One region of the Xanthomonas prunicola genome, then DNA from elsewhere that is predicted to be linked to it. Evidence: predicted binding sites of a transcription regulator. Region 1 holds the regulator's gene; each other region holds the start of a gene.
The links. The regulator FliA, encoded in region 1, starts transcription of late flagellar genes. The targets are predictions, from matches to a motif close to TAAAGTTTNNCNNNCNNNGGCCGATAA.

Region 1 (10,628 bases):
TGGCCTCCTACACCGCGCTGCAGCTGGCCGCACGGATGACTGCCAGTCGTGGCGGCTTCGCAGCCGCGTGGCTGGCGGGCGGCGCCATTGCCATGGGTATCGGCATCTGGTCGATGCACTTCATCGGCATGCTGGCGTTCCGGCTGCCGATTCCGGTGGGCTACGACCTGGCGTTGACGGTCTATTCGATGCTCGTGGCGATTCTGACCTCGGCGCTAGCGCTCTGGCTGACCTCGCGCGCGGATTTGCCCTTGCCACGGCTGGGCCTGGGTGCGCTGCTGATGGGGCTGGGCATTGCGCTGATGCATTACATGGGAATGGGCGCGCTGTGCATGGTCAAGGCCATCAGCTATGACCCACTGCTGTTCGGGCTGTCGATCGCCATTGCCATCGTCGCCGCTGCCGCTGCGTTATGGATCGCCTTCCGGCTGCGCCATGACGGGCAACGCTACAGCCTGCGCCTGATCGCCGCCGTGATCATGGGCGTGGCGATCGTGGGCATGCATTACACCGGCATGGCCGCCGCGCGGTTCGCGCCCGGCAGTTTGTGTGGAGGCGACGCCGATACGCAGCTGCCATTGTCGTGGCTGGCGGCAGTGGTGCTGGTGACCTTGGTCTTGCTGATGCTGGCACTGGTGATCTCGTTGCTGTCGCGCCGTTTTCAGCAGCGCACCGACGTGCTGACGCAATCGCTGGCCAAGGCCAATGCCGACCTCGCACTGGCGGCGCTGCACGACCCACTCACCCGCCTGCCCAACCGCGTGCTGCTGCACGAGCATCTCCTGAAGAACATCGAGCGCGCCCAGCGCGAGGGGCAGCGCTTTGCGGTGATGCTGATCAACCTGGACGGCTTCAAGGTGATCAACGACGGCTACGGCCATCAGCTGGGCGACCGCCTGCTGATGGTGGTGGCCGAGCGTTTGAACGCACACCGGCGCGCGCATGGCAGCCTGGCGCGGCTGGGCGCCGATGAGTTCGTGCTGGTGGCCGACATCGCCGACCCGGAAGATGGCGCCGCACTCGCCGCGCACCTGGTGCAGGCCTTGGCGGTGCCGTTTCTGGTCTCCAACCACGAACTGCGTCTGAGCAGCAGCATTGGCATTGCGCTATACCCGGAAGACGCCGACAGCGGTCCCCAGCTACTGACGCATGCCGACGCGGCGATGCACCATGCCAAGCACGCCAGCCGCAACCGCTACAGCTTTTTCGAACGCTCGATGACGGCCACCACCCGCGAGCGCCTGCAGTTGCTGCAGGAATTGCCGCGTGCGCTGGAGCTGGGCCAGTTCGTACTGCATTACCAGCCCAAATACTGTGCCGAGGACGGCCGCCCGATCGGCGCCGAAGCGCTGATCCGCTGGCAGAACCCCGAACGCGGCCTGGTGCCGCCGGACAGCTTCATTCCGCTGGCCGAACGCAGCGGCATGATCGGCCTGCTCGGCAGTTGGGTACTGCGGCAAGCCTGCCGCCAGATGCGTGACTGGCGCGAAGCCGGGCACGGCGACTGGCGGGTGGCGGTCAACCTGTCGGCGATCCAGCTGGCCTCGCCCAGCTTGCTGGACGAAGTGGCCACCACGCTCAGCGAGTTCACGCTGGCACCAGGCCAGCTCACCCTGGAAATCACCGAAACCATGGCCATGCGCGATGCCGACGCCTGCCTGCGCACCCTGGGTCAGCTCAACACGCTGGGTGTGCGCATCGCCATCGACGACTTCGGCACCGGCTATTCCAACCTGCTTTACCTGCGCAAGCTGCCGGCGCACGAGCTCAAGATCGACCGCAGCTTCGTGCAGGCCATGGACAGCAGTGCCGAAGACATCGCCATCGTGGCCGCCGTGGTGGCGCTGGCCCACACCATGCGTCTGCAGGTGGTGGCCGAAGGGGTGGAAACCACCGCCCAGCGCAATACCCTGGAACGGCTGGGTTGCGACCAGCTGCAAGGCTATCTGCTGGGCCGCCCGATGGATGCCGAACGCTTTATCGCCACCGTGGTTGCCCAGCGCGACGGCCCGCAACGCCTGGCAAGCTGAGCCGCCCACTGCAGCCACAACGTCCCGCCAGCGGTTCAAGCCGCAGCCACGGCGTGTCCGACTCCCCAATCCCGATTTCCGATTCCCGTCTCGACCACGTGGAACGCCGCTTGCATCAGCTAGGGTAATCCCCCACCGGCACCTCCATGTCTGAGTCCGAAGACGGCGGCGAGCGTACAGAGCTTCCCACCGAAAAACGCCTGCGCGAGGCCCGTGAGCAGGGCAACATCCCGCAATCGCGCGAGCTCTCGACGGCGGCCGTGTTCGGTGCCGGCGTGTTCGCACTGATGGCGCTGGCCCGCGGCATCGGCGATCGCGCCACCGTCTGGATGAAGACCGCGCTCAGCCCGGACCCGACGATGCGCGAAAACCCGATGGCGCTGTTCGGCCATTTCGGCGATCTGCTCCTGCAGTTGCTGTGGGTGATGCTGCCGCTGATCGGCATCTGCCTGGCCGCCGGCCTGGCCGGTCCGCTGCTGATGAGCGGCCTGCACTTTTCCAGTAAGGCGATCATGCCCGACCTCACCAAGCTCAACCCGGCCAACGGGATCAAGCGCATGTGGGGCAGCAATAGCCTGGCCGAGCTGGTCAAGTCGGTGCTGCGCCTGGTGTTCGTCGGTCTGGCTGCCAGTTTCTGCATCTCCAAGAGCCTGCCTGGTTTGCGCTCGCTGGTGAGCCAGCCGCTGGAACAGGCGGTCGGCAACGGGCTGGACTTCACCAAGAGCCTGCTGTTCTACACCGCCGGTGCGCTGGTGCTGCTGGCCGCCATCGACGCGCCGTACCAGAAATGGAACTGGATGCGGAAGCTGAAGATGACGCGCGAAGAGATCAAGCGCGAGATGAAGGAAAGCGAGGGCAGCCCAGAGGTGAAGGGCCGCATTCGCCAGATGCAGATGCAGATGTCGCAGCGCCAGATGATGGAAGCGGTGCCCAAGGCCGACGTGGTGCTGATGAACCCGACCCACTACGCGGTGGCGCTCAAGTACGAAGGCGGCAAGATGCGCGCCCCGATCGTGGTGGCCAAGGGCGTGGACGAAATGGCCTTCCGCATCCGCGAATCCGGCGAGCAGCACCGGGTGGCGATCGTCACCGCACCGCCTTTGGCACGCGCCTTGTATAGGGAAGCACAAATCGGCAAGGAAATTCCCGTGAGACTCTATTCGGTCGTGGCCCAGGTGCTCTCCTACGTCTACCAGCTGCGTGGCTGGAACGGCGGCCCGATGCCGGAATTGCCCTCGCTGGACGTGGATGAGTTCGGCAAGGGAGCCAGCGCATGAGCGCCCAGCCCGCCCCGATGAATGCCCGCCGCGTGATGGAGTTGCTGCGCAATGGCCTGGGCGCGCCGATGGCGCTGATGGCCATGCTGGCCATGCTGATGGTGCCGCTGGCCGCGCCGGTGCTGGATGCGTTGTTCACCTTCAACATCGCCATCTCGCTGATGGTGCTGCTGGCGGTGGTGTACGTGCAGCGCCCGCTGGAATTCACCATTTTCCCGATCGTGCTGCTGATGACCACGATGCTGCGGCTGGCGCTCAACGTCGCCTCCAGCCGCGTGATCCTGATCAACGGCCAGGACGGTCACGCCGCGGCCGGTAAGGTCATCGAGGCCTTCGGCCAGTTCGTGATCGGCGGCAACTACGCCGTGGGCATCGTGGTGTTCGCGATCCTGACCATCATCAACTTCGTGGTCATCACCAAGGGTGCCGGGCGCGTGTCGGAAGTGACCGCGCGCTTCATCCTGGACGCCATGCCCGGCAAGCAGATGGCCATCGACGCCGACCTCAACGCCGGTTTGCTGACGCGCGAGGAAGCCAAGGCCCGCCGCGAAGAGGTGCGCGAGGAAGCCGACTTCTACGGCGCGATGGACGGCGCCAACAAATTCATCCGCGGCGACGCCATCGCCGCGATCATGATCCTGTTCATCAACCTGGTCGGCGGCATGGCAGTGGGCATGCTCCAGCACGGCATGAGCTTCATGGATGCCGCGTCCACCTACACCCTGCTGTCGATCGGCGACGGTCTGGTGGCGCAGCTGCCGGCGTTGCTGGTGTCGTCCTCGGTCGCCTTGCTGGTGACCCGCGCCTCGCGTGCACAGGACATGCGCGGGGCCATGATCAGCCAGGTGTTCGGCCAGCACCGCGCGTTGGCGGTGGCCGCAGCCATCCTGGGCCTGGTCGGCCTGGTGCCGGGCATGCCCAACGTCGCGTTTTTGACGCTGGGTCTGATCCTGGGCGTGATCGCCTGGAAGATGTACAAACGCAGCCTGGTGGTTGCCCCGACCGGCGACCCCGCCACTGACCCGAAGGCCGCCGCGGCCGCCACTGCCGCACAGGCCAGCGCCGAACTGAGCTGGGACGAGCTGCGCCCGATCGACCCGCTGGGCCTGGAAGTGGGCTACCGGCTGATCCCGCTGGTGGACAAGAACCAGGGCGGCGAACTCATGGCGCGTATCAAGGGCGTGCGCCGCAAGCTCACCCAGGACATTGGCTTCCTGGTGCCGCCGGTGCACATCCGCGACAACCTGGAACTGTCCGCCAACGCCTACCGCCTGCTGGTGCACGGCGTGCCGGTGGCCACCGCAGAAATCTATTCCGACCGCGAGCTGGCGCTGGACCCGGGCGGCGCGCTCGGCCAGCTCGACGGCATCCCCGGCAAGGACCCGGCATTCGGCCTGGACGCCACCTGGATCCAGCCGCATCAACGCGCCTACGCCGAATCGATGGGCTACACCGTGGTCGACCCGGCCACCGTGGTCGCCACCCATCTGTCGCACCTGATCCGCGAACACGCCCCGGAACTGCTCGGCCATGAAGAAGTGCAGCAGCTGCTGGCGACGCTGGCCAAGACTGCGCCGAAGATGGTCGAAGATCTCACCCCCAAGGCGCTGCCGCTGTCGGTCGTGGTGCGCGTGCTGCAGAACTTGCTGATCGAGAAGATCCCGGTGCGCCAGCTACGCAAGATCGTCGAAGCACTGGTCGAACACGCCCCGCACAGCCAGGACCCGGCCACCCTCACTGCCGCCGTGCGTACCTCGCTGGGTCGCTTTATCGTGCAGGAAATCGCCGGCATGTCGGCCGAACTGCCGGTGTTCACCCTGGCCCCGCAGTTGGAGCGCGTGCTGCAGGAATCCACCCACGGCAATGGCGTGGCGTTGGAACCGGGCCTGGCCGAACGCCTGCACCAGAGCCTGGCCGAGTGCGTTGGCAAACAGGAAGCCCGCAACGAACCGGCGGTGGTGCTGGTACCCGGACAGGTGCGCGCCGCACTCGCCCGGTTGGTTCGCCACAGCGTGCCCAGCCTGTCGGTGCTGGCCTATAGCGAAGTACCGGAAGACAAGCGCCTGAAGCTGGTCGGTACGATTAGCTGAGCCGGCCAGGCACCGGCGCGTGCGCCCGCGGAACGCGAGCGCCCGTGCGGGCCTTCGACAGGCAAGACATGTCGGCAGACCGCAAGACCGGTCTGGCTTTCAGCGCCAGACCGGTCGCAGCATCTACCGCCGCGAGCCACGAAGCACTCAAGCTGCAGCAGGACCCCAAGGTTCCCAGGCGCTCGTGAGCCGATTGCACGCATGGCTTCCATGAAACACGTCGCACTGACGTCTTGGAGCCGGCCCAGGTCGCGACCAGGTGCTGCTGCGCATCCAACACCGTCCGGACTAGATCGCAGCGTTCGCTGGCGCCAGCAGTTATGCGCAGTGCTGCAGGCCGGCCCCTCATGTTCGCGCCGGAAATCCGCCACTCGGCTGAACGTCCAATCGATTGCATGGCACCGGCCGGCCAGATGTCTTCGCGCGGGCCTACCGCACGCCTCCCGGATCAATCGGAGCACTGCGCCCATCGCGGCACCGATGCCTCGCCCATCCAGAAGAATCCAATCAATACAGCGACTTGGATGCGCAGGCAGCGCTCGAACCCAGCACTTCCTCGCCACTTTCCAGCGTCAGCGCACCGCCAGAAACCCAGCACAACACGTTTTGGCACACCGCATGCATTAGCTCTGCCGACACCGCAGCAGCAGCACCGCTCCGGGGCGAACGCAGGACTTGGAACAACGACCGGGACAGGCAACTCATGACGCTGGCAACACACCCTCATTCATCGCGCACCCGTCCGGCGTCCGGCGGGTCCTGTTCCTGGAGGCACTTCGCATGAAAATCAAACGCTTCGTTGCCCCGGACATGCGCACCGCATTCCGCATGGTGCGTGAAGAACACGGCCCGGACGCAGTGATCCTGTCCAACCGCCGTACCGCTGAAGGCATCGAGATCGTCGCTGCCAGCAACTACGACGAAGAACTCGTGCAGCGCGCCCTGGAAACCGCGCGCTCCGAGACCCCGGCCGCCGCCCACAGCGAGCAGGCACCCATCCAGCAGGCGCCTGCCCCGCAAGCTCCGGCCAGGTCCGCCGCACCGGTACACGCCCCGCTCAAGCCGGCTGCCGATGCCAACGTGAGCCAGCGCCAGCGCGTTGCCAGCGCCGCTGAAGACATGATCGCCGCCATGGCGCTGCGTCAGCCGGTCAACGTGCCGCGCCAGGCGCCGGTTGCCGCGCCGATACGCACCGCCAGCATCCCTTCGCCGGCCGCCCAGGCACTGGCCCACGCGGTTGCCGTCACCACTGCCCCGCGTCAGGAACACGCGCTGTCGGCCGTGCCGGAACAGCTGTTCGCCGACTTTTTGACCACCGCCCCGGTGCAGCGCCCGGCCGTGCAGGCCGCTCCGGCGCAGGCGCTGAGCCCGGTGATGGCGGCGGCGCTCGCCACGCATGCCGGCTACGGCCAGGACGAAGACGACCGCGACGACGAAGCCGACTTCGACCTGGACGACGCGCTGCCGCAGATCCTGCCGCCGGCCGCGTTGCCGCCGATCGTCGTCGCCCCCGCCGCGCTGGCCGCGGTTCCGGTTGCCGCCGCGCCGGCCCCGCAGAACGACGAAGAACTCAAGCAGCTGCGTGGCGAACTGGCGCTGATGCGGCAGATGATCGAGCGCGAAATGAACCGCCTCACCGACGAGCGCCTGCGTGGCTCCCCGGTGCGTGCGCAGGCGCTGGAGCTGATGGACGACTATGGCTTCGATGCCGGCCTGACCCGCGATGTCGCCATGCAGATCCCGGCCGATACCGAATTGCACCGTGGCCGCGGGCTGATGCTGGGACTGCTGTCCAAGCGCCTGCCGGTGGCCCCGATCGACCCGCTGGAACGCGGCGGCGTGATCGCCCTGGTCGGCCCGACCGGTGCCGGCAAGACCACCACCATCGCCAAGCTGGCACAGCGCTTCGCCGCCCAGCACGCCCCGCGCGACGTCGCCCTGGTCACCACCGACACCTTGCGCGTCGGTGGCCGCGAGCAGCTGCACAGCTACGGCCGCCAGCTCGGTATCGCCGTGCACGAGGCCGACAGCGCCGAAAGCCTGCTCGAGCTGCTGGAGCGCCTGCGCGACTACAAGCTGGTGCTGATCGATACCGCCGGCATGGGCCAGCGCGACCGCGCCCTGGCCGCCCAGCTGAACTGGCTACGCGCCGCCCAGCAGGTGACGTCGCTGCTGGTGCTGCCCGCCAACTCCCATTTTGCCGACCTCGACGAGGTCGTGCGCCGCTTCGCCCACGCCAAGCCCCAAGGCGTGGTGCTGACCAAACTCGACGAGACCGGCCGCTTCGGCAGCGCCTTGTCGGTGGTGGTCGACCACCAAATGCCCATCACCTGGGTGACTGACGGACAGCGGGTCCCCGACGACCTGCACCGCGCCAATGCCGCCAGTCTCGTTCTTCGCCTTGAAGATTTGCGGCGCGCTGCCGATAAGCCCTGTACTCCGGAGCACAACCATGCAGTCGCGTGAATACGCCAAGCTGACCAACGCCTTCCCCCTGTCGGCGACCCGTCCCGAGCCCTTGGGCCCGGTGCGCACCATTGCCGTGACCGGCGGCAAGGGTGGCGTGGGGAAAACCAACATCTCTGCCAATCTGGCGGTGGCGCTTGCCGACATGGGCAAACGCACCCTGCTGCTGGACGCCGACCTGGGCCTGGCCAACCTGGACGTGGTCCTGGGCCTGGCGCCCAAGTACACCCTGGCCGACCTGATCGCCGGCCGCTGCACGCTGGATGAAGTGATCATCGAAGGCCCCGGCGGCGTGCTGGTGGTGCCGGCCGCCTCCGGTCGCCGCCACATGGCCGAACTGGCCCCGGCCCAGCACATCGGCCTGGTCAACGTGTTCTCCGAACTGGAACGCGACCTGGACGTGATGGTCATCGACACCGCCGCCGGCATCACCGACAGCGTGTTGACCTTCTGCCAGGCGGCCCAGGACACCGTGGTGGTGGTCTGCGACGAACCGGCCTCGATCACCGACGCCTACGCGCTGATCAAGGTGCTCTCGCGCGAACGCGGCGTGGACCGCCTGCAGATCATCGCCAACATGGTGCGCGACCCCAACGAAGGCCGCCTGCTGTACGACAAGCTCTCGCGCGTGTGCGAAAAGTTCCTGGGCGACGTGTCGCTGAACTATCTCGGCCACGTGCCGCAGGACGACTGGCTACGCCTGTCGGTGCAGCGTCAGCAACCCGTCATCAAGGCCTACCCCGCCAGTCCGTCGGCGCAGGCCATTGCCGAAATCGCACGCCGTACCTCGCGCTGGCAGGCTCCCACCGTGCCGCGCGGCAACGTCGAGTTCTTTGTCGAACGCATCATCCAACGGGGAGTGGCCGCATGAGCACCGCTACCGCAACCACGGCCAGCGCGCAGTACCGCGCCGTGCAGCGCAACAACGCCAACGACGTGGTGACCCAGCACGCGGACCTGGTCCGCCGCATCGCCCACCATCTGGCCGCGCGCCTGCCGGCCAGCGTGGAGGTAGACGACCTGATCCAGGCCGGCATGATCGGCCTGATCGAGGCCTCGCGCAGTTACGACTCCGAACAGGGCGCCTCGTTCGAAACCTATGCCTCGATCCGCATCCGCGGCTCGATGATCGACGAAATTCGTCGCGGCGACTGGGTGCCGCGCTCGGTGCACCGCCGCGCACGCGATGCCGCCGCCGCCGTGCGCAAGATCGAACAGCACACCGGCCGCGCTGCCGCCGCCACCGAAGTGGCCGCCGCAATGGAGATGCCGCTGCCCGATTACCTGCGTCTGATGGAAGATGCCGCCCGCGGCCAGGTGCTGAGCCTGGAATCGCGCATTGAAGATCACGGCGAGCTGGACACCACCGCCAAAGGCGGCCCCAATCCGCAGCAGATGATGGAGCGTGGCGAATTCGGCCGCGAACTGGGCAAGGCCATCGGCCAGTTGCCCGAGCGCGAGCAGCTGGTGCTGTCGCTGTACTACGAACAAGAATTGAATCTGAAAGAAATCGGCGCCGTGCTCGGTGTCAGCGAATCGCGCGTCTGCCAGATCCACGGCCAGGCGGTGGTGCGTTTGCGGGGCCGCCTCAAAGTCTTCGAACTGGCCGATGCCGGTGTCGAAATTGACGAATAATTTTTCGTGTTAGGAGCTTGATGTGAACAAGAACATGCGGATTTTGATCGTGGACGACTTCTCGACGATGCGACGCATCGTCAAGAATCTGTTGGGCGATCTGGGCTTCACCAATACCGCAGAGGCCGAGGACGGCAACAGCGCATTGGCTGCATTGCGGGCCGGCCCGTTCGATTTCGTGGTCACCGACTGGAACATGCCCGGCATGACCGGCATCGACCTGCTGCGCAACATCCGCGCCGACGCCAAGCTCAAGCACCTGCCGGTGATGATGGTGACCGCCGAAGCCAAGCGCGAGCAGATCATCGAAGCCGCACAGTGCGGCGTGAATGGTTACATCATCAAGCCGTTCACCGCGCAGACGCTGGAAGAGAAGCTGGGCAAGGTGTTCGAACGTCTGGCGGCGACCGCCTGATGAACGCCACCGTGGAAGCCGATGCCGAACGTGCCGCCTTGATCGAGCGCCTGCAACACGCGCTCGATGCACTGGAAAGCGGTGACCAGGTCGCCTGGCGGCGCGAGGTGGATCACCTCGCCGCCCTGCGCACGCGCCCGATGATGCAGAGCCTGAGCCGGCTCGCCCGCGAACTCGGCCAGGCACTGGGCGAACTGCCCACCGTGCCCGAAGAAGCCGGCGAGCTGGACGATGCGTGTTCGCGACTGGACCATGTGGTGGAAATGACCGAAAAGGCCAGCCACCGCACGCTGGATCTGGTCGAAGAATGCCGCGAACTGGCAAACCAGTTGCGCGACGGCGGTCTGAATCAGGACCAGGGCGCGCTGATGGACAAGATGCGACACAACCTGACCGAGCTATCGCTGGCGCAGAGCTACCAGGACCTGAGCGGGCAGATCATCCGTCGCGTGGCCGGCATCGTGCGGCGCGTGCACGAGGGCTTCGGTGCGCTCGGCCTGCCGCCAAAGAACATCGAACCGAAGAAAGACGACGGCGGTCTTGCCGGTCCTGCAGTCAAGGGCCTGGACCGTCATGCGGTGTCGCAAGACGACGCCGACGACCTGCTGTCAGGATTGGGGCTGTAACCATGAGTGCTGTTCCAGACGATATTGCTGCCGATTTCATCGTCGAGGCCCAGGAAATCCTGGATCGCCTCGGCGAACAGCTGGTGTCG
Region 2 (10,628 bases), 1.1 Mb from region 1:
GAGGTGGCAGCCAGTTCTTCGGCATTGGCCGCAGCCGATTGCGTGGTCTGGTTCAACTGGCCCACGGCGGTATTGATCTGACTGACACCAGCGGTCTGTTCTTCGGAAGCGGCGGCGATTTCCTGGACCAGGTCGGAGGTGCGGCGGATCGAAGGCACCATCTCGCCGAGCACGCGGCCGGCGCTTTCGGCCAGCTCCACGCTGGAGCCGGCCACTTCGCCGATTTCCTGCGCGGCGATCTGGCTGCGCTCAGCCAGCTTGCGCACTTCGGCGGCCACCACGGCAAAGCCCTTGCCGTGTTCGCCGGCGCGCGCCGCTTCGATGGCGGCATTGAGTGCGAGCAAGTTGGTCTGGTACGCGATGTCGTCGATGATGCCGATCTTCTTGGCGATGTCCTTCATTGCCGTCACGGTGGCGCGGACGGTGTCCCCGCCATCGGCCGCTTCGCTGGCCGCCTTGGCCGCCATGCTGTCGGTCACACGTGCATTTTCGGTGTTCTGTGCGATGGAGGCAGTCATCTGCTCCAGCGATGCACTGGTTTCTTCCACTCCGGCCGCCTGTTCGCTGGCAGCCTGGGCAAGCGCCTGTGCAGTGGCACTGACTTGTTCCGACGCGCTGGCCAGATTTTCGGCGTTGCGGTTGACCTCATCGACGATTTCGGTCAACCGGCTCATGGTGGTGTTGACGTAGCGCTGCATGTCGGCGAACGCGCCTTCGTAACGGCCTTCCACAGTGTGGGTGAGGTCGCCATCGGCCATCGCACCCATGACCTGAATCACTTCGGAAATACTGCGCAGATTGCCGCGCGCCCGTTCCACGGTGTCGTTGATGAAGGCCTTCTTGCCCGGCAGCTGCGCCAGCGGCGCATCGAAGTTGCCGCGGCCGAATTCGGCCACCACGCCCATCGCCAGTTTTTTCACCGCGATGTGCGCGCCGACCATCTGGTTGATGCCCAGCGCCATGCTGCGGAAGTCGCCATCGAAGCGAGCGCTGTCGATGATTACGTCGATATCGCCGGCTTCGTGTTCGGCCGACATGTGGTTGATCTCGGCGATCAGGCCGGTGAGGTTGCCACGCACCTGATCGATGGTCTCGTTGATGAAGCGCTTCTTGCCCGGCAGTTGCGGCAGTTGCGCGGTGAAGTTGCCGCGGCCGAACTCGGCCACGCAGGCGATGGCCTGCTTCTTGACCGCGATGTGGCTGGCCACCATCGCATTGATGCCTTCGGCCATGCGGCGGAAATCGCCGGTGAAGCGCTGGGTATCGATGACCACATCGATGTCGCCGACGTCATGCTCGGCCGACATGCGGTTGACCTCGGCGACCAGGCCGGTGAGGTTGCCGCGGATCTGATCGACCACCTCGTTGATGAATGCCTTTTTGCCCGGCAGGCGCTCGAGTTCCGCAGAGAAATTGCCGCGGCCAAACTCGGCCACGCAGGCCATCGCCTGTTTTTTCACTGCGATATGGCTGGCGACCATGCGGTTGATGCCCTCGCCCATGGTGCGGAAGTCGCCATCGAAGCGGGCGACGTCGATGCGTATATCGATATCGCCAGCATCGTGTTCGCGCGAGACGCGATTGATTTCTTCGTTGACGTGGCGGATGCCGCTCTGCACCTTGCGCAGCCCGCGCAGGACATCGCCGGCCTGCTCGTCGCGCACTTGCGGCAGGGTGACATCGAAGTTGCCGCGCGAGAACGCGTCCAACGTGGTGGTGGCCAACCCCAGCGACGCACTGGCGATGCGGATTGCCCAGACCAGCAAGGCGCCGCTGATTAGTGCAGCAATGACGCTGGTACCCAGCAGGGCGGCGTGCGACAGCGTCAGCGCAACGCCGGCGGCGACCACGACAACGGGCAATGCGACGGCAAGCGCGGCGGTAAACCACAACTGCGTAGCGATAGGGAGACGGTGTGACATGGCGATGGTTTCCAGGGGGCAGGTAACGACAAACGACGCGATGTGTACGGCAGCGGTGGTGCGAGCGCTCAGGCCGCCAACGCGTCCTGGTTGGGGTGCAATTGCTGAATCAGGCTGGGCACATCCAGAATCAGCGCGACATCGCCGCTGCCCAGGATGCTCGACCCACTGATGCCTTTGACCTGTGCGAAAACCTTGGACAGCGGCTTGATCACCGTCTGCCATTCGCCCAGCAAGGTGTCCACCACCAGGCCGAAGCGCTGCGCGCCCTGGCGGATCACCACGATGCTTTCGCGCGGCGGGGTCTTGCCGCCCAGCGCGAACAACTCGCGCAGGCGGACATACGGCAACACGCTGCCGCGCAGGTCGATGTAGTCGTTGGTGTAGTCGGGCGTGAACTCCACGCACTCTTCCACCACATCCAGCGGCACCACGAAAACCGATTTGCCCACGCCGACCTGGAAGCCATTGATGATGGCCAGCGTCAGCGGCAGGCGTACCGAGATGGTGGTGCCCAATCCGGCAGCGCTGTCGATCTCGACCGTGCCGCGCAGCGCAGTGATATTGCGCTTGACCACATCCATACCGACGCCGCGCCCGGACAGGTTGGTGACCTTTTCTGCGGTGGAAAAACCCGGTTCGAAGATCATTGCGAACACTTCGCGGTCGCTGAGTTGGCGGCCGGGTTCGATCAGGCCCCGTTCGAGCGCCTTGGCCAGGATGCGGTCGCGGTTCAAACCGCCGCCGTCATCGGTGATCTGGATAACGATGCTGCCGGAGTCGTGATACGCGTTGAGCCCAACGGTGCCGCGTGCGGGCTTGCCACGCGCAACGCGCACGTCTGCCGGCTCGATGCCGTGATCCATCGCATTGCGCACCAGATGGGTCAGTGGGTCGCCGATCTTTTCCACCACCGACTTGTCCAGCTCGGTGTCTTCGCCGGCCACCACCAGGGCGATGTCCTTGCCCAGTTCACGCGCCACATCGTGCACCACGCGCTGGAAGCGGCTGAAGGTGCCGCCGATCTTGACCATCCGCAGCTGCAACGCGCTTTCGCGCACGTCTTCAACCAGGCCGGCCAGGATCGAGGCCGATTCCAGCAATTGCGCATCGCCGGTGCGTTGCGCATTGGCATTGGTGCTGCTGACCGCGATGATGAGTTCGCCGACCAGATCGATCATGCGATCGAGCTTGTCGGCATCCACGCGGATCGAGCGCGCATCGTTGTTGCGTCCGCCGGCGTCAGGCGCATTGCGGGCCGGCGCCGACGCGGTATTTGCCGCGTTGGGCACGGCGGCAAGCGCGCCGGCCGGCGCTGCGGCAATCATCGGCTCGCTGACCAGCAGCGTGGCAGCATCGGTCGGTGCCGGCACTGCGGCGATGTCCAGGTCGCAATCGTCGCGAACGAATTCGAATACGTCTTCGATCGCGGCGCGGTCGGCGTCGCTGCGTAGCAGGATCTGGAAACCGAGGTAATTGGCTTCCGGGTCGAGTTCTTCAAACCGCGGCAACTGGCTGTAGTCGGTACCGATCGATTCCACCGAGCCCAGGCCGCGCAGATTGCGGATCAACTTGAGCGGGGAGTTGCCGAAGCGCAGCGCATCGGCGAAGAGCTTGAGCGAGATGCGCCAGTAACCGCTCTGTTTTTCAGGGGTGCTGTGCTGGATGGCGGCGGCGGTGACGCCGCAGGTGCTGCTTTGCAAATAAGTCTGCAATTGCGCCAGCAGCGGCTCGGCTTCAGCAGCCAAGGCGGCCGGGTCGGCATGGCTCGGGTCTGCGGCGGTTTCCACCAAGGCATGGATATGGTCGCAGCACACCAGCAACAGCCCGATCAGTTCCGAGCTCAGGGTCAGCGCTTCGTCGCGTACCAGATCCAGCACGCTTTCCACCACATGGGTGAAACCGACCAGCTGCGGCAGGTCGAACAGGCCGCCGGACCCCTTGATGGTGTGCGCGGCGCGGAAGATGGCATTGACCGCATCTGGCGAGGATTCGCCACGCTCGGCTTCGAGCAAATGGCGTTCCATGTCTTCGAGCAGATCCCGGCTCTCGGCCAGGAAGGTTTGCATCAGTTGGTTCATGTCCATGCGCGCGTCACCGGTCCGTTAGTGAATGTGTTCGCCAAGACCGGCAACCGCATGCGGGTACAGCGCTTCGAGCAGGCCGAGCAGCTCGATCACATCGACCACCGCACGGCTGGAATCGGTCAGCGAAAACGGCCGTCCATCGGCCTGGATCGCCTGCTTGGTGGCCAGTAACAACTGCAAGCCGGTGGTGTCGATTTCGCTCACCGCCGCCAGATCCAGATGCACGCCGCCCGGATGCGCCAACGCCGGCTGCAACAGCGGCTTGAGTTCGGCAGCGCGACGAATGGTCATCTCGCCCTCAAGGGCAAGCGTCAACGGCGCGGGCAGATCGGGAGACGGAGTGTTCATTGGTGCCTCGGGCGATGGCGCACGGTGGGTGCGATGACGCGGGGAGAAGGGCGCGGTGGCATGGAACTGCGTGGGATTGCCCTGCACGCAGAGTCATGCCGGTCTATGCAGGTATCGGCGCCTGGCTGGAATATTTAGGGCAAATTCAGCCGAATGACGGAAATGCGAAATCCTCAGCAGTTTTTGAATTAACTGCTCAGGTTTGTCGAAAGCAGGCTCATAAGGCGGTTGTCCGGGGCAGTGCCGGGACAAGACACGCGTGTCTCAAACACGGTAGAGCGGTGCGCACCGAGCAAGGGCAAGGGGTGCGAGCCCGTTGCGGGTGATGCAGGTCGGCGTGATATCGGAAATGTCGCGCACGCACGTCATGCAGTGGGTGGCGCTTGCTTGCCTGCACGGCGTGGGGTGTTGTCGAGTCTGTTGCAACGCCGTCAAACGCGGCGCTGCGCTTCAGCCTGGTGCCAGCGCAGCCAGCAAACCGCGTGCGGCATTGAAGCGATCCGCACCTTCGGGCAGCGGCAGCTTGATGCGCAGTTTGTCCGGGCCGTCCATGGTGTAGATCTTCGGCTGCTTCTGGATCATCTGGATGATGGTCATCGGATCGATCGCTGGCTTGGCTTCGAATACCAGCCGCCCACCGTTTTCGCCCAGATCCAGCTTGCGCACGCCCAACGCGTTCGCTTGCAGCTTGAGCTCGGCAATCGCGAACAGGTGCTTGACCGGGTCTGGCAGCAAGCCGAAGCGGTCGATCATCTCCACCTGCAATTCGCGCAGCGCCTCGGGATTGCGCGCGCTGGAAATGCGTTTGTACAGCGTCAGGCGCGTATGCACGTCGGGCAGATAATCCTCGGGAATCAGCGAGGCCACGTGCAGCTCCACCTCGGCGCCGCGCGCTTCTTCGCCGGCATCCAGGTCGGGCAGCTTGCCCTGGCGGATGCTGCGCACCGCGCGCTCAAGTAGCTCGGTATAGAGGCTGAAACCGACTTCGGCCATCTGCCCGCTCTGGTCTTCGCCCAACAATTCGCCGGCACCGCGGATTTCCAGATCGTGCGTTGCCAAGGTAAAGCCGGCGCCGAGCTCGTCCATCGAAGCGATCGCCTCCAGGCGCTTTTCTGCATCGGAGGTCATCGAACGGCGGTCCGGCACCACCAGGTACGCGTAGGCGCGGTGATGCGAGCGACCGACGCGGCCGCGCAACTGATGCAACTGCGCCAATCCAAATCGATCGGCACGATTGATGATGATGGTGTTGGCGTTGGGAATGTCGATGCCCGATTCGATGATCGTGGTCGACAGCAGCACATTGAAGCGCTGCTTCTGGAAATCCAGCATCACCCGTTCCAGCTCGCGCTCGGGCATCTGCCCATGCGCAATGCCGATGCGCGCTTCCGGCACCAGTTCCGAAAGATCGCGCTGCATGCGCACGATGCTTTCCACATCGTTATGCAGGAAATACAGCTGACCACCGCGGCTGAGTTCGCGCTGGAAGGCTTCGCGCAGCAGCGTGTTGTCCCAGGCAGTAATGAAGGTCTGCACCGCCAGGCGGTTTGGCGGCGGGGTGGCAATGATCGACAGATCGCGCAGGCCGGCCATGGCCATATTGAGCGTGCGCGGAATCGGTGTGGCGGTGAGCGTGAGCAGATGCACGTTGGCGCGCATCGCCTTGAGCGCTTCTTTCTGCCGCACGCCGAAGCGTTGTTCTTCGTCGACGACGACCAGCCCGAGATCCTTGAACTTCACGTCCGGCTGCAGCAGACGATGCGTGCCGATGATCACGTCGATATCGCCGCTGGCGACCTTCTCCAGTTCGGCCTTGATTTCCTTGGTGCTCTTGAAGCGCGACAGCACTTCCACCTTCATCGGGTAATCGGCGAAACGGTCGCGGAAATTGCGGTAATGCTGTTCGGCCAGCAGCGTGGTGGGCACCAGCACCGCGACCTGCTTGCCGGCGCTGGCGGCAGCGAACGCTGCGCGCACCGCCACTTCGGTTTTGCCGAAGCCGACGTCGCCGCAGACCACACGGTCCATTGGTTGGCTGCTGCCCAGGTCGCGCAGGGTTGCATCGATCGCAGCGAGCTGGTCACCGGTCTCTTCGAACGGGAACCCTGCCGCAAACGGTTCGTACATCGCCCGGTCCACTTGCAGCGCCAGGCCCGCACGCGCGCGTCGACGTGCCTGGATTTCCAGCAGTTCGGCAGCGACATCGCGGACCTTCTCGGCCGCCTTGCGTTTTGCCTTGGTCCATTGCTCACCGCCCAGCGAATGCAACGGCGCAGTTTCGGCCGAGGCGCCCGAGTAACGGCTGATCAGGTGCAGCTGCGCCACCGGCACATACAACCGGTCGCCCTTGGCGTATTCGATTTCCAGGAACTCGCCGGGCATGCCGCCGGCGTCGAGCACGATCAGGCCGCGGTAGCGGCCCACACCGTGGTCTTCGTGCACGATCGGCGCGCCTTCGGACAACTCGCCCAGGTCGCGGATGATCGCTTCCGGCTCGCGTCCGACCCGGCGCGTGCGGCGCGGCTGATTGGCGCGCTCCGGGAACAGTTGGCGCTCGGTGAGCAGCGCAATCTGCGGTTGATCCAGCGCAAAGCCGTCTTCGAGCGGCGCCACCGTAATGCCGAAGCGCAGCTTGCCCGCCAGGAACGCGGGCACGTCGGTGACCACCTCAGGCTTCAATTGCGCGGCGGCGAGCACTTCCATCAAGGCTTCGCGCCGGCCGGCGGTATCGGCGGCCACCAGCACGCGGCCGGGGTAATGGCCCAGGAACGCGGCCAACGCCTGGCCGGCCGGGGCGTCTTTTGCCGCCACCGGCAGCGGCGGCAACGGCTGGTCGCCCAGGGCGGCGGCCTCGTCGATGCGCGGATGGTCGCTGGCCCAGACTTCGATGCGCGCCATCTTGTTGAGCCGCTCGCGCAGCGCGTCTGGCGATTGGTACAACGCGTCCGGCGGCAGCAGCGGGCGCTCCACATCGTGGCGGCGTTGCTCGTAGCGGTCCTGCGCCTGCGCCCAGAACGTGTCTGCCGCGTTGGAGACGCCGATGGCGACCAGCGGCAACACGCGCTTGTCCAGATAATCGAACAAGGTGGCGGTCTTGCTGAAGAACATCGGCAGGTAATACTCGATGCCCGATGGCGCCAGTCCGGATTTGAGATCCTGGTACAGCGCGCTGCGCCGGGTATCCACGTCGAAGCGTTCGCGCAGGCAGGCCAGCACGCGCTCCACGCTGGCATCGTCCATCGGCACTTCGCGGCCGGGCAGCATCTTGACCGCGTCCACCTTGTCGAGCGAGCGCTGCGATTCGGGGTCGAACACGCGGATCGAGTCGATATCCTCATCCAGCAACTCGACGCGCAAGGGTGTGTCCGCGCCCATCGGGAAGACATCGAGCAGGCCGCCGCGCACGGCAAAATCGCCCGGGTCCATCACCTGCGGCACATTGCGATAGCCAGCGCTTTCCAGGCGGCGTTTTTCCGCATCCAGATCCAGCCGTTGGCCGACGGTGAGATCGAAACTGCCGCCGACGATGTAACTCAGTGGCGCCAGCTGCTGCAGCAAGGTCTGCACCGGCACGATTACCACGCCGCGGGTCAGGCCGGGCAGGCGGTGCAGGGCGGCCAGGCGTTGGCTGATGATTTCGGGGTGCGGACTGAACTGGTCGTAGGGCAGGGTTTCCCAATCCGGAAATGGCACCACCGGCAGCGCAGAATGTTCGCCAAGCAAGGCATGCAGATCGGCTTCGATCTGGTGTGCGCTCTGGTTATCGCGTGCGATCACCAGCAGCGGGCCGGCATGCGCCTCGGCTGCCCGCGCAATCGACCACGCCAGCGCAGTCGGAGAGGACGGAGCGCGCCAGTAGGCGCGGAGCTGGCCAGACTTGGGCAGCGGCGGGGAGGGGAAGGTAGGCGACGGCATCAGCCCATAATTTTATCAGAGCCCCTGCCGTGGCCGGTCCATCTGATGTGAACGGCGGCGCCGGGCGCGCGCGCGGCAGGGCGCACAAGGGGCTATCGACGTAACCCGTGCGGAGTCTGGAAGTCAGACGCCGCGCTGCGTGTCGACTACGCGGCTCTCGCCGCTCACGGGACACGCCGTGAACCCGTCCATGGGGGCGCGTTGGCGGCATCCATGCCGCCAACGGTCCCGCAGCGGTGAGGACACCGCGCTAATAGGGTGGGCTGTCTGCCAGACGAGAGCGGCTCATTGCACTTAGAAGGACGTACTTACAGTGAGTCCTGCAATGGCGAGCGGGCAGGGAACGCAGCAAACCACGCGCCAAGCCGCTGTTTGGAATCCCACATCCCGAATTCCCCATCCCGGCAACTCAGGCATCCAGCTCCAGCACCATCCGTACCAGCTCCGGCGAATCCGGGTGCGCCTGCGGTTTGAAGCCCAGCGACTCGGCCAGCTGCAGCATCGGCAGGTTGCTCTGCAGTACATCGCCGAACAGACAATCCAGATATTTGCGCCGCGCCCATTTGACCAACTTGCGCATCAACTGCCGCCCCAGTCCCTGGCCGGCGACGAAGCTGCTGACCAGGATGGTGTATTCGGCCTGGCGGGTGCCTGGCACCAGCGCTGCGCGGGCGACTGCACCCACCAGCGCTTCGCCCGGTGGCAATTGCTCGGCGGCGACCAGCACGATCTCGCTCTTGGGGTTGGGGTGGGTCAGGCGCTGCACCATCTCCGGGGTGATTTCGGCGGAGGAGCGCACGAAGCGCGCGCGAATTTCCTCCGGTCCCAACAGGCTGAAAGCCCCCTGCAGCGGCGGACCATCCTCGGGACGGATCGGGCGGAGCAGAAGGATGCGGCCATTGGGCAGGCTGAAGTTTTCATGCCAGGGAGGCATGCGATTGCGAATGGCCATGACCGGTGTTCCTTAAAGATCGGAAGATTCTGGCACCAGCCCGGCGCGCAACCGTGAATGAATCCGGTGTGCTGCCGGGGGCCGACTGGAGATGGCAGTGCTTCCCACGCAACTGTAACGAGCGGAGCCGTGAGCCGGTCGTGAGCGTGGGGCAGCGCAGCATGGCCGAGGAATCACCAACGCGCGGCCTGGCCGGCAGACATTTGAAACGAGGCGTGGCCTTCCGCACGCGCGGCCTTGAGTGCAGCGCCCGGTTGTGAACACTGCGCTGACGGGGCGTGCAGCAACGGCATGCCAGCAACCAAGCGCGCGGCCCAACGCACTGCGCCGGTGCACCGGAAACACCTGCGTACCCGCAGCACACCCGCAGCGACGGGTGTGCTGCGGGTATACCGACTCAGCCGTCCTGGCGCAGCCACTCCAGCCGGGTCGAGGCGCCGGGCTCGCCGAGATGCTGCTTGAGGACCGGCAACGCGGGTGCCAGCACCTGGTCGAACTGCCAAGGGGCATTGACGATCAGCAGCCCGCTGCCGGTCAGGCGCAGTGGCGAGTCATCCGGGCGCACCTGCAACTCGGCGACCAGCACCGACTTGGCCGGCAGCGTGGCGGCTTTGCGCATGAAGGGCTGCAGGCTGCGGCGCAGCTTGATCGGGTACCACACCATGCAGATCGCCTGCGGCCAGCGCGCCAGCGCCTCGCGCACGCTGTGGATGATCTGCTGGTACTCGGCGTCCTGCGATTCGTACGGCGGGTCGATCAGCACCAGCCCGCGGCCGATCTTGGTCTCGCCCGCCCGCGGCGGCAGGAAGGCGCGGATCGCGGCATAGCCGTCGCCGGCATGCACGCGCACCCGGCTGTCCCTGGCGAATAAGCCCTTAAGGGCGTCGGCTTCGTCCGGCTGCAGTTCGCAGAATGCCATGCGGTCCTGCTCGCGCAGCGCCTGCGCGGCCAGCAGCGGCGAGCCGGGGTAGTAATTGAGCTGAATGCCGGCCGTGGTGCGCGTGGGCTTCTGGCCGGGCGTAGCCGGGCGGGCGACGGACTGGTTGTCGGCCTGCACCGCGCGCAGGTAGCGCTCAACCACCTCTGGCAAGGTCGCTTCGGCCATCAGCCGCATGACGCCGGCATCGGCTTCGTTGGTCTTGCGGCTCTCTTCGCCACCGAGTTGGTAGCGCCCGCGCCCGGCGTGGGTATCGAGCACGAAGAACGGGGTGTCCTTACGCTTGAGGGTGTCGATCAGGGCAAGCAGGGCGATGTGCTTGAGCACGTCGGCGTGGTTGCCGGCATGGAAGGCGTGGCGATAGTTCATCGCGGCAGTGTAGAGGCTGCGGCAGGGTTTGTTGCGGCTCGTCGCAGGGTGGGCCGACGCAGACGCACTGTGGCGGCATCGGGATGTTGCGCGCCGTT
Region 3 (10,628 bases), 330 kb from region 1:
GGCGAAGCGGTACACCAAGTTCTTATCGACGAAGGCGATCAGCACCGGCAACGCATCGGTCACCCGGCGCAGTTCGGCCTCGCTCTGTGCCAATGCGGCGCGGCCTTCGGCAAGCTGCGCAATCTGGTCGCGGATGACGAACTGCTTTTGCCGCGATCGCAACGCAGTGGAGATGGCGCTCAGCAACGAGGCCGAGCTCAGCGGCCGCTCCAGCTCGATGACATTGGTCATCTCGGCCGGCAAGGCCGCATGGCGCCCGCCATGCGCACCACGGGGGGCGCGCAACAGGACGAACGGAATATCCGACCAGGCCTTCTGCCCCTGCAGGATCTGCGACAGCGCGTGCAAATCGCCGCCGATCGCTTCTTCGGTCAGCACCACCACACCGGAGGTATCGTGCAGATCGCCCGCGAGGGCGTCCAGCGTGGCATAGACCCGGCGCGTCAGCCCACGCTCGCCGACGATGCTGGCAATGCTCTCCGCATCGCGGCCGAATGGCGCGATGATGTGGACGATGGAGCCGTCCGGGTCACAGCTAGTCAAGGGAACGATCCAACAACGGTTCGTCGTCTCCAACGAACTGCGGCGTACCGGTCAGCACGCCGTGGAATTTCTCCAGCGGCTCGCTTATCTGCAGACCACCGCTCCCGATGCGCAATTCGCGAATCGCGTCTTCGTGTGCGCCGCTGCGATTCTTGATCACCGACAACGCCTTGCGAATACGTCCCTTGGCCTCGAAAAAGCGCAGCAGGATGACCGTGTCGGCCATGTAGGAGACATTGAGGGTGCTGCTGGTCGCCATGCTGCCGACCAGCCCCTGTTGCGGGTTGATCAGAAACGTGGTCACGCCGCTCTGGTTGAGATACGACAACAACTCATGCATCTGCAGCATCAACTGTTTTTCTTGCGGCATCGACGCCAGATAACCGTTGAGGCTGTCGATCACCAGGATGCGGCAGTCGCGCTCTTCCACGCTGGCACGCACCGCCCAGGCGAACTCGCCGGGCGTGATATCGGCTGGGTCGATCTGGTGGAGTTCCAGCAATCCGGCATCCAGATATTTGCGCAGATCCATGCCCAGCCCTTCGGCACGCTTCAACAAGGTGCCGGTGCGCTCGTCGAACTCCAGCACGCAGCAATGCTCGCCACGCTCGCACGCAGCAACCACAAACTGCAACGCCAGATTGGTCTTGCCCGAGCCGGCCGGCCCGGTGAGCAGCGTGCTGGTGCCACGCAAGGGGCCGCCATGCAACAAGGCATCAATGCGTTCCACACCGCTCGGCACCGGGTCGCCGACGAACGGGGCATGGTGATGGGCGGCGATCAAACGTGGATAAATACGCATGCCACCGGTAACAATGGTCAGATCGTGGTAACCGGCGATGAAATCCACCCCACGCAACTTCTGCACCTGCATACGCCGGCGCGCCGCGCCGAAATCCAGTGTCATGCGCTCCAGCGATATTACCCCGTGGCACAAGCTGTGCAGGTGCGCATCGCGCTCGCCGTTTTCGCCGGTGAGATCGTCCACCAAAAACACCGTGATGTTGCGCGGCGCGAAATACTGCTTGAGCGCCAGCACCTGGCGCCGGTAGCGCAGCGAATCCTGCGCCAGCAGGCGCAACTCGGACAGCGAATCGAACACCACTCGCGTCGGCTTGACCCGGTCCACTTCGGCCTGGATGAGCTTGATGGTGCCGTCCAGCTCCATTTCCCACGGATGCAGAATGGATTGCTGCCGCCCATCGCCAAGAAATGCCTCGGCCGATGCAAGCTCGAAGATGCTCAGCGCTTCCAGCGACCAGTTGTGCGAGGCAGCCACCTCGGTGAGCTCGTCAATCGTTTCCGACAAGGTCACATACAGGCAGCTCTCGCCCTTGGCAGCGCCATCCAGCAGGAACTGCAGTGCGACAGTTGTCTTGCCGGAGCCAGGTTGGCCCTCGAGCAGGTACAAACGGTTGGGCGGCAGACCACCACGCAAGATGGTGTCGAGCCCAGTGCTGCCAGTGGTGATGCGGTTTGCGCTCATCGGCTTCACGTTCTTCATAGACCTGAATCTATCATGCGGGCGTCATAAGTCAGTGCGCGCGACTGAATTGATCAGCTTGCTCTGCTTGACGCTACGCTGCAATCGCATCTGCGACCGTGGTTGCAAGACCGGTCCGATTTACCCGCCCGCATCTGATGGCAGCCACTAGACAAACGCCAAACCGGTTGCACAACGGCGACTTCGCCATCGCACATCTCCCTCACGCAACAGCGCCTAACGTGGCTGCAGAAGCACATCGCAACGCTATTGCGAGTGATCGAGGACCGTAGTGACTTACGCATCACCCAACGCACGCATCCTGCTGGTCGAAGACGACGACGCAATCCGCGAAATGGCTGCAGACATTCTCGGCGAGGAGGGCTACCACGTGGTGGCGTCCGCCGATGCCGAACAAGCGCTGTCGCAACTCAGCAGAGCCTGTCCATTCGATCTGCTGCTGTCAGATATCTGCCTGCCTGGCATGAACGGGCGCGACCTTGCCGACAAGGCACGCCTCATTTGCCCCGCACTGCCCATCGTGTTCATGACCGGCTACGCGGGCGAAATCGCCAAACGCGCCGACTTCCTGGGTACCGGCATGCGTCTTTTGACCAAGCCATTTTCGTTGCGTGATCTGCTCGGCATCGTCCGAAAGGCGCTGTAAGCAGACGCAACCGCTCACGCAAGCCGGTATCTGTAGCGCCAGCTTCCAGGTGGCACGTCTGCCTCACGCGATCGGGCTGCGTGTCGTTACTCGCAGCTAGCACTGCGCGCAACGCTTATGGCGCGCGCCGCTCCAGCAACTGCGCCACCCGCCGCTCCAGCTCGACCGCCTGGAACGGTTTGGTCAACACTTCCATCCCATCGTCCAGTTGTCCCGCGCCCACCGCAGCGCTGGCGGCATAGCCGGTGACAAACAACACCGGAAGTGCCGGCCGCGATTGCCGCCCGGCATCGGCAACCTGGCGCCCGTTGAGGCCGCCGGTCAGGCCGACGTCGGTCACCAGCACATCGATATGCTCATGCGAGCGCAAACGCTCCACCGCCGCGCTGCCCTCGGCAGTGTCGATCACGCGGTAGCCGGCTTCGGTGAGCACCTCGGAGATCAAGACGCGGATCGCGGTGTCGTCTTCCACCAGCAAAACAGTGCAACTCTGCGAAGCGTTACGCTGCAGCGGCCGGTTGGCAGGCGCTACGTCGTCCTGCGCCAGCGCGCCAGTGAAACGCGGTAGGTACAAGGCCATGGTGGTGCCTACGCCTACTTCCGAATCGATGCGCACATGCCCGCCGGATTGGCGGGTGAACCCATAGATCATCGACAAGCCCAACCCGGTGCCCTGGCCGATGGGTTTGGTGGTGAAAAACGGTTCGAACACCTTGGCCATCACCTCGGCGGTCATGCCGGTACCGGTGTCCTGCACGCTGAGGCACACGTAATCGCCAGCCGGCAACTCCAGCTGCTGAGCGGCAGCCGCGTCCAGCGCAAGGTTGTGCAGGCTGATGGTGAGCTCGCCGCCATCGGGCATGGCATCGCGCGCGTTGATACATAGGTTGAGCAGCGCATTTTCCAACTGCGGCGCGTCCACCAATACCTTCCACGCTTCGGCAGCCGGACGTAGCTGCAATGCAATCGACGGCCCCAGCGTACGCGCGATGATGTCGTGCATGCCGCGCACCAGCGCTTCCACATCCAGTGCGGTGGGAGCCAACGTTTGCCGCCGCGAAAATGCCAGCAACCGCTGAGTCAATGCGGTGGCGCGCGCCGCGCTGGATTGCGCCATCTCCACATAGCGTTCCAACCGGTCGTACTTGCCCTGTTCGATGCGCGTCTGCACCAGTTCCAGGCCAACGCTGATGGCGGTAAGCAAATTATTGAAATCGTGCGCCAGCCCGCCGGTCAGCTGCCCCACCGCTTCCATCTTCTGGCTCTGACGCAGTTTTTCTTCGGCCAGCAACAACGCTGCGCTACGCTCGCGCACGCGCTCTTCCAGCGTTTCGGTGAGCTGACGCAACTGTTCTTCGGCGACGCGCTTGTCGGTGATATCGGCAGAGGTACCGAACCACTCGGCGATCTGCTCGCGCTCATCGAGCAGCGGAATGGCGCGCATCAAGGTCCAGCCCACGCGTCCATCTGCGCCGAGCACGCGGTATTCCACATCCACGCCAGACCGATTGGCAGTCGCCTGCGTCAGCGCTTGCGCCAACCGCTCGCGGTCGTCCGGGTGCACCATCGCCTGCCATTCGGGTGTGGTCGAGACCGCTTCGCTCAACACGCCGTCGCCCACCAGTTGGCGCAGCTGGCGCCAATCTGCGCTGGCGGAAAAAATCGATTGCGAGGATGCGCGCACCAACGCATCCAGCCGCCGCTCGCTCTTGCGCAAGGCTTCGCTCGCCAACCGCTCGGCGGTGCGGTCGCGCAACACCTTGACGAAACCGATGGCCTCGCCCGTTTCTTCGCGCAACACCATCAACGAGCCATTGGCCCAGAACCGCTCGCCGGATTTGCGCACGTGCCAGCGCTCATCCATGCCGCTGCCGCATTCCAGCGCCGCCGCTGCTTCGATCAGGATCTGGCGTCGCTCGACGTCTTCCGGAGTGAACGTGCGCTCCAGCGATTGACCGAGCATTTCGGCCTCGCTCCAACCCAGAGTGCGCCGCGCGCCTTCATTCCAGGACGTCACCCGCCCATGCATGTCGGTGGCGATGATGGCGTAATCCATCACGCTGTCCAGGATCTGCCGGTTACGCACCTCGGCCTCGCGCACCGCGCGTTCCAGGCTGATGCGATCGGTGATGTCCAGGCCCTGCACGAAGATGCCGGAGATGGTGCCATCGGCGCCGGCGATCGGCTGATAGACCAGATCCAGCAAGCGCCGCTCGCTGGGCCCGCCCGGCACTGCTTGCACGTTGTACGGCAGCGCATTGGCCGAAAACGCTCGCCCAGACCGATAGACCTCATCCAGGCGGCGCAGATGCCCCTGCTCCACCGCATCGGGCAGCGCGTCGGCCAGTGGCCGCCCGATCACATCGCGATGGCCGATCAGACGCGAGTAGCACGGGTTGGCGAACTCCACCCGATGCTGCGGCCCGCTCAGGAATGCCATGAACATCGGCGCCTGCTCGAACAGGCGGATCAAGCGCTCGTGTTCGTCGGCCAACCGCGCCTGCGCCAGCTTGCGCGCGGTGACCTCGCTGGTGACGCAGAACACGCCGCCCACCCGGCCATCGTCCAGATAGATGGGCGAGAACGAGAACGTCCACCAGGTCTGCTCCGGCACGCCGTAGCGATTCATGCCGATCGGCAGTTCCTCGAAGCGCGAGGCCTGGCCTGCGAACGCTGCCTCGATCGGCTCGCGCACGGCGTCCCACGCATCGGCCCACAATTCACGCAGTGGCGCGCCGAGCGCCTGCGCCTGGCGCGGCCCCAGGATCGGCGCATAGGCATCGTTGTAGAAAAAGGTCAGCGCATCGCCCCACACCACATACATGCTCTCGGGCGAACCCAGCATCAGGTCGACGGCATTGCGCAGCGGCGACGGCCATTGCGTGGTGGGTCCCAGTGGGCTCACCGCCCAGTCGTGGTCGCGCACCGCCTGCGCCATGACGCTGTCACCATGCGGAAACCCCGCATTCATCGGGTGTGTGCCTGCACTGCGCCGAAGCACAGGCAACCGCTCCAGCACGCGCCGTGCACGACCGCAGTGTCGCCTGCTGTGAGCTTATCCATCACCCATCCGTACATCGCGTCCAACCGTTGAAGACCAGGTAGCCAGCTTACGCATCTCTTCTCGGCGAAGCGGAGTGTGCGCGCGCTCGCCCATCATCTGGCCTATGACAGTTGGCGTCCAGTCACCACGGGCGCAGTGACTGAACCAGGCAACTTCCACTGCCGCGTTTGGGCCACTGTGTAGCGTGCGCAAAGGCCAATGCAGTCGTCGGCCTGCACGCATTCGAGCCCGCCGAGCAGCCACGCCGCAAGGCAGTGGCGCTTGGCCAAGGTGCACCTACCGCCATGCGCGCTGCAGGACACGTAAAATCGCTGGAGGGCTTCAGGACAACCACGGTCGTACAGATGCTGGATCAAAATGAACTCATCCATCCGCAAGCTGCGGTCGCGCCAGGTTACCTGGCCAACCACGCAGCGCGGGTCTTCAATCGCCTGGTCGACGCCGAACTACGGCCGCACGGCGTTTCGCTGGCCCTGATTGGCCCGATCATGCTGCTGTCCTGGAAAGGCCCGATGTTGCAGCGCGACCTGGTCATCGCCTCGGCCGTGAAGCAGCCGGCCATGGTGGCGCTGCTCGACAAGCTGGAAGGCCTGAAGCTCATCAAGCGCACACCCACCCCGCAGGATCGCCGCGCCGCGCTGGTGGCGCTCACCGCGCGCGGGCGCGCGATCGCCGACGTCGGCAGCCGTGCCTTGCTGGGCATGAATGCGGTGGCGTTGGAGGGCTTTTCTGAAGATGAAGTGCAGCAGACCGTCGCGCTCATGCATCGGCTGATCGCGAACATGGAGCGTTGCAGTCAGGACGTGTAACATCACCCGTGATATTTCATCTCACGGGTGACAACAATGCCGCGTCGCATCCTGATCACCGGCGCCAGCATTGCCGGCAACACCGCCGCGTGGGCGCTCGCCCATCGCGGCTTCGATGTCACCGTGGTGGAGCGCGCCGCACAGTTTCGCGATGGCGGCCAAAATATCGATATCCGTGGCGTCGGCCGCGAGATCCTGCAGCGTATGGGCCTGGAGCAGGCAGCGCTTGCCCAGGGAACCGGCGAAGAAGGCACCGCCTGGATTGACGCGCACGGCCAGGCCGTTGCCACCTTCAACACCAAGGACATCAATGGTGATGGCCCTACTGCCGAGCTAGAGATTCTGCGCGGCGATCTGGCTCGCCTGCTCTACGACGCCGCACGCAATCAAGTCACCTATCGCTTCGGCGACCGCATCGCCAACATCGAAGACGCTGCCGCCGCCGATGCCGCCGCCGTCAGCTTCGAGAGCGGATGCAGCGAACGCTTCGATGCGGTGATCGTCGCTGAAGGCGTGGGCTCATCGACACGCGAAAAAGTTTTTCCTGGCGAAAACGATCCGCGCTGGATGGACCTGACCATCGCCTATTTCACCATCCCGCGCACTGCCGACGACGACCGGCTGTGGCGCTGGTACCACACCACCGGCGGGCGCAGCATCTCGTTGCGGCCAGACCGGCACGGCACCACGCGCGCCATGCTCTCGCTGCAAAAACCGGCCGAAGGCGAACAGGATTGGAGCATCGATGTCCAAAAGACCTACCTGCGCGAGCGCTTTGCCGACGCCGGCTGGCAAGCGGCGCGCGTGCTGGAGGGCATGCACGCCACCAACGACTTCTACTTCGATGCCTTGCGCCAGGTACGCATGCAGCGCTGGCACAGCGGACGCACCGTGCTCACCGGCGATGCCGCGTGGTGCGCCACGCCACTGGCCGGGATCGGCGCTACCCTGGCGGTGACCGGCGGCTATGTGCTAGCCAACGAAATTGCCCGCGCCGACACGCTGGACGCGGCCTTCGCCGCCTACGATGACGCGATGCGCCCGATGGTCGAGCAGGCCCAAGGCGTGCCAAAGATTGGCCCGCGCCTGATGAACCCACACAGCCGCCTCGGCATCCACCTGTTGCATGGGGCACTCAAACTCGCAAGCCAGCCAAGCGTGCAGAACATCGCAACCAAGTGGATGACGCCCTCGATCAAGGCACCGGATCTCTCGCGCTATCGGTAAGCGCTGCGACAGGTCCTGGTGAGCAACGCGTGGCAGCGCAATGGGTTACCCCGCGACGCGTTAGCCAGTCCCACCAGCACCTGAACCATCACGCGCAATGGCTTCAGTTCCAATGGAAGAGGTCGCTAACGAACACGTCGAGACACCACCGACGCGGCGGCAATTGTGCTGGCGCCTGCGGTGTCGCGTCTGCATTCGTCCCCCTGCAGTTGCTGGGCCTGCCCGCTCTTCCGTTAGTCGGATCCCGATCGAACCCCTATGCATTTCTTCCCAAATTTGCGCATTGGACAGCGCCTGGCCCTTGGCTTCCTCGCCATCATCGTGTTGATGGTGATCCTGACCGTGGTCGGCATCCAACGCGTTCGCAGCATCGACCAGCAGCTCACCGCCATCAACGAAGTCAACAGCGTCAAGCAGCGCTACGCGATTAACTTCCGCGGCAGCGTCCACGACCGCGCCATCGCCCTGCGCGACGTCGTACTGATGGACGACCTCACCAACCGCCACGCTGCCGAACAATTGATCGACAAGCTCGCTGCCGATTACGCGCGCTCCGCGCAACCGCTCGACGACATGCTCGCCAGTTCGACCGATGCCAAGGAGAAACACATCCTCCAGCAGATCAAGGCCATCGAGCAGCGCACCCTGCCGCTGATCACCCAGGTGCGAGGCTTCCGCGATGCCGGTGATAAGCTGCATGCAGAGCAGCACCTGCTGCAGGAAGCACGCCCGGCCTTCATCGCCTGGCTGGCCAGCATCAATGCCTTCATCGACCTACAGGAAACCAAGAACCGCGCTGCCGCCAAGCAAGCCGTCGCAACTGCTGGTGGCTTCGCGACACTGATGGTCGCCTCCACCATCGTTGCCCTGCTGCTGGGCGCCGCCATCGCCTTCCTGCTCACGCGCAGCGTGGTGTTGCCGCTGCGCCAGTCGCTGCGCCTGGCAGAGCGCATCAACGACGGCGACCTGCGCAGCCAGGACGCACCCACCAGTAACGACGAATCCGGACAATTGCTGCGCGCGATGCAGCAGATGCAGCGGCGCCTGCAGGAAGTGATCTCCGCGCAACGCAGCATGGCCGTACGCCACGATGCCGGCGAGATCAGCTACCGCACCGACGCGCAGCGTTTTCCCGGCGAGTACGGCACCATGGTGCGAGATACCAACGCGCTGGTGCACGCCCACGTGCAGACCCAGCTGCGCATGACCCAGGTCATGGGCAGTTACGCGGTTGGCGATCTCACTCAGGACATCGAACAGTATCCCGGTGAAAAAGCTGCCATTACCGCGACCATGCAGCAGGTCAAACGCAACCTGCAGGCCATCAACGCGCAGATCCAGGAACTCACACAGGCCGCATGCGCAGGTAACTTCGCGCTACGCGGCCAGCCGGAAAAGTTCGAGCACGACTTCCGCCTGATGGTGGAAAACCTCAACACCATGATGGCCACCTCCGACACCAACCTGGCCAGGTTCTCCGACCTGCTGCGCTCGATCGCCGACGGCGACCTGACCGTGCGCATGTCCGGCAACTTCCACGGCGTGTTCGCCTCCATGCGCGACGATGCCAACAGCACCGTGCACCGTCTCACCGACATCGTCACCCGCATCCAGACAACCTCCAACAGCATCAGCTTCGCTGCAGAAGACATTGCCAGCGGAAATCAGGAACTGGCGCGCCGTAGCGAACAACAAGCCGCCGACCTGGAAGAGACGGCCGCCTCGATGGAAGAGCTCACCTCCACCGTCAAGCAGAATGCCGAACACGCAAACCGCGCCAACCAGCTCGCACGCGGCGCCGCCACCATCGCCACAGCGGGACGCGACGTCGTCGGCCAGGTGATCGAACAGATGTCCGGCATTGAAGCCTCGTCCAGGCGCATCGCCGACATCATTTCAGTCATTGACGGCATCGCCTTCCAGACAAATATTCTCGCGTTGAATGCCGCGGTCGAGGCCGCACGCGCCGGCGAACAAGGCCGCGGCTTCGCCGTGGTCGCATCGGAAGTGCGCACCCTCTCACACCGCTCCTCGGATGCAGCAAAAGAAATCAAACGGCTCATCGACGACTCCGTACAACGCGTCGCCGACGGCTCCACACTCGTCCACCAGGCCGGCACCACCATGGGCGAGGTCGTGACCAGCGTCCAGCACGTCACCGACATCATGGGCCACATCTCCGCCGCCTCGCAGGAACAAGCCGGCGGCATCGAACAGGTCAACCACACCATCGCGCAGATGGACGAAACGACTCAACACAATGTCCGCCTGGTGGAAGCCGCAACCAACGCCGCAAGTGCGTTGGAACAGCACTCCACGCAACTCACCCGTGCAGTGGAAGTCTTCAAGGTCAACACACCGGTGCTGTAAGTCCGCACGATAACGTTCGACGCGCAAGCAATGGTCGCGGCCATCGTCTCGGCTTCGATCTAACACAAGCGCCTACTCGGCAGAAAACAGACCAACCTGTCGCGGCGGGTAGATCAGATCGCGCCCTGCCGGGCGCGCATCTGCATTTAACTGATGCTGCGCCGCCGCGGTCTCGCCAAGGATGTGCAGCACTTGCCACCCGCGGTGCAGCAACAGATCCGCAATCAAGCGGCGATGGCACTGCCACCATAGCGCCTCGGCACACATCAGGGCCGTACGCCGCTCCCGCGCCATGGCCGTCACCTGCTCCATTCCGGCGGCGAAGTCGGCATTGGTCATGTGGTCGGCATAGCCCTGAAACGCCTCGTTGCGCCATCCGCCATTTGGCGATCCCGACCGCGCCCTGCGACGTCCACCCAGCTCGGGCAGCCATAAATAGCGCACCGACGCCGCGTCCAATGCCTG

Region 2: M0D43_RS18540 (STAS domain-containing protein) is a predicted target of FliA. The motif match lies at 4,469-4,495, and genes of this name have one in related genera.
Region 3: M0D43_RS02085 (methyl-accepting chemotaxis protein) is a predicted target of FliA. The motif match lies at 7,896-7,922, and genes of this name have one in related genera.

Annotation. Positions count from the first base shown of each region.
Region 1 is NZ_CP096142.1:226,990-237,617, forward strand. It holds gene M0D43_RS00730 (putative bifunctional diguanylate cyclase/phosphodiesterase) at 1-2,030, shown strand, start outside; gene flhB (flagellar biosynthesis protein FlhB) at 2,177-3,307, shown strand; gene flhA (flagellar biosynthesis protein FlhA) at 3,325-5,397, shown strand; gene flhF (flagellar biosynthesis GTPase FlhF) at 6,178-7,863, shown strand; gene M0D43_RS00750 (MinD/ParA family protein) at 7,850-8,734, shown strand; gene M0D43_RS00755 (RNA polymerase sigma factor FliA) at 8,731-9,498, shown strand; gene cheY (chemotaxis response regulator CheY) at 9,521-9,913, shown strand; gene M0D43_RS00765 (protein phosphatase CheZ) at 9,913-10,539, shown strand; gene M0D43_RS00770 (chemotaxis protein CheA) at 10,542-10,628, shown strand, end outside.
Region 2 is NZ_CP096142.1:4,329,654-4,340,281, forward strand. It holds gene M0D43_RS18530 (methyl-accepting chemotaxis protein) at 1-1,922, opposite strand, end outside; gene M0D43_RS18535 (chemotaxis protein CheA) at 1,991-4,009, opposite strand; gene M0D43_RS18540 (STAS domain-containing protein) at 4,028-4,357, opposite strand; gene mfd (transcription-repair coupling factor) at 4,808-8,272, opposite strand; gene M0D43_RS18550 (GNAT family N-acetyltransferase) at 8,682-9,224, opposite strand; gene M0D43_RS18555 (23S rRNA (adenine(2030)-N(6))-methyltransferase RlmJ) at 9,622-10,530, opposite strand.
Region 3 is NZ_CP096142.1:560,403-571,030, forward strand. It holds gene M0D43_RS02055 (PAS domain-containing protein) at 1-543, opposite strand, end outside; gene M0D43_RS02060 (ATPase domain-containing protein) at 536-2,047, opposite strand; gene M0D43_RS02065 (response regulator) at 2,349-2,693, shown strand; gene M0D43_RS02070 (hybrid sensor histidine kinase/response regulator) at 2,809-5,664, opposite strand; gene M0D43_RS02075 (MarR family winged helix-turn-helix transcriptional regulator) at 6,102-6,566, shown strand; gene M0D43_RS02080 (FAD-dependent monooxygenase) at 6,603-7,793, shown strand; gene M0D43_RS02085 (methyl-accepting chemotaxis protein) at 8,052-10,163, shown strand; gene M0D43_RS02090 (DUF488 domain-containing protein) at 10,236-10,628, opposite strand, start outside.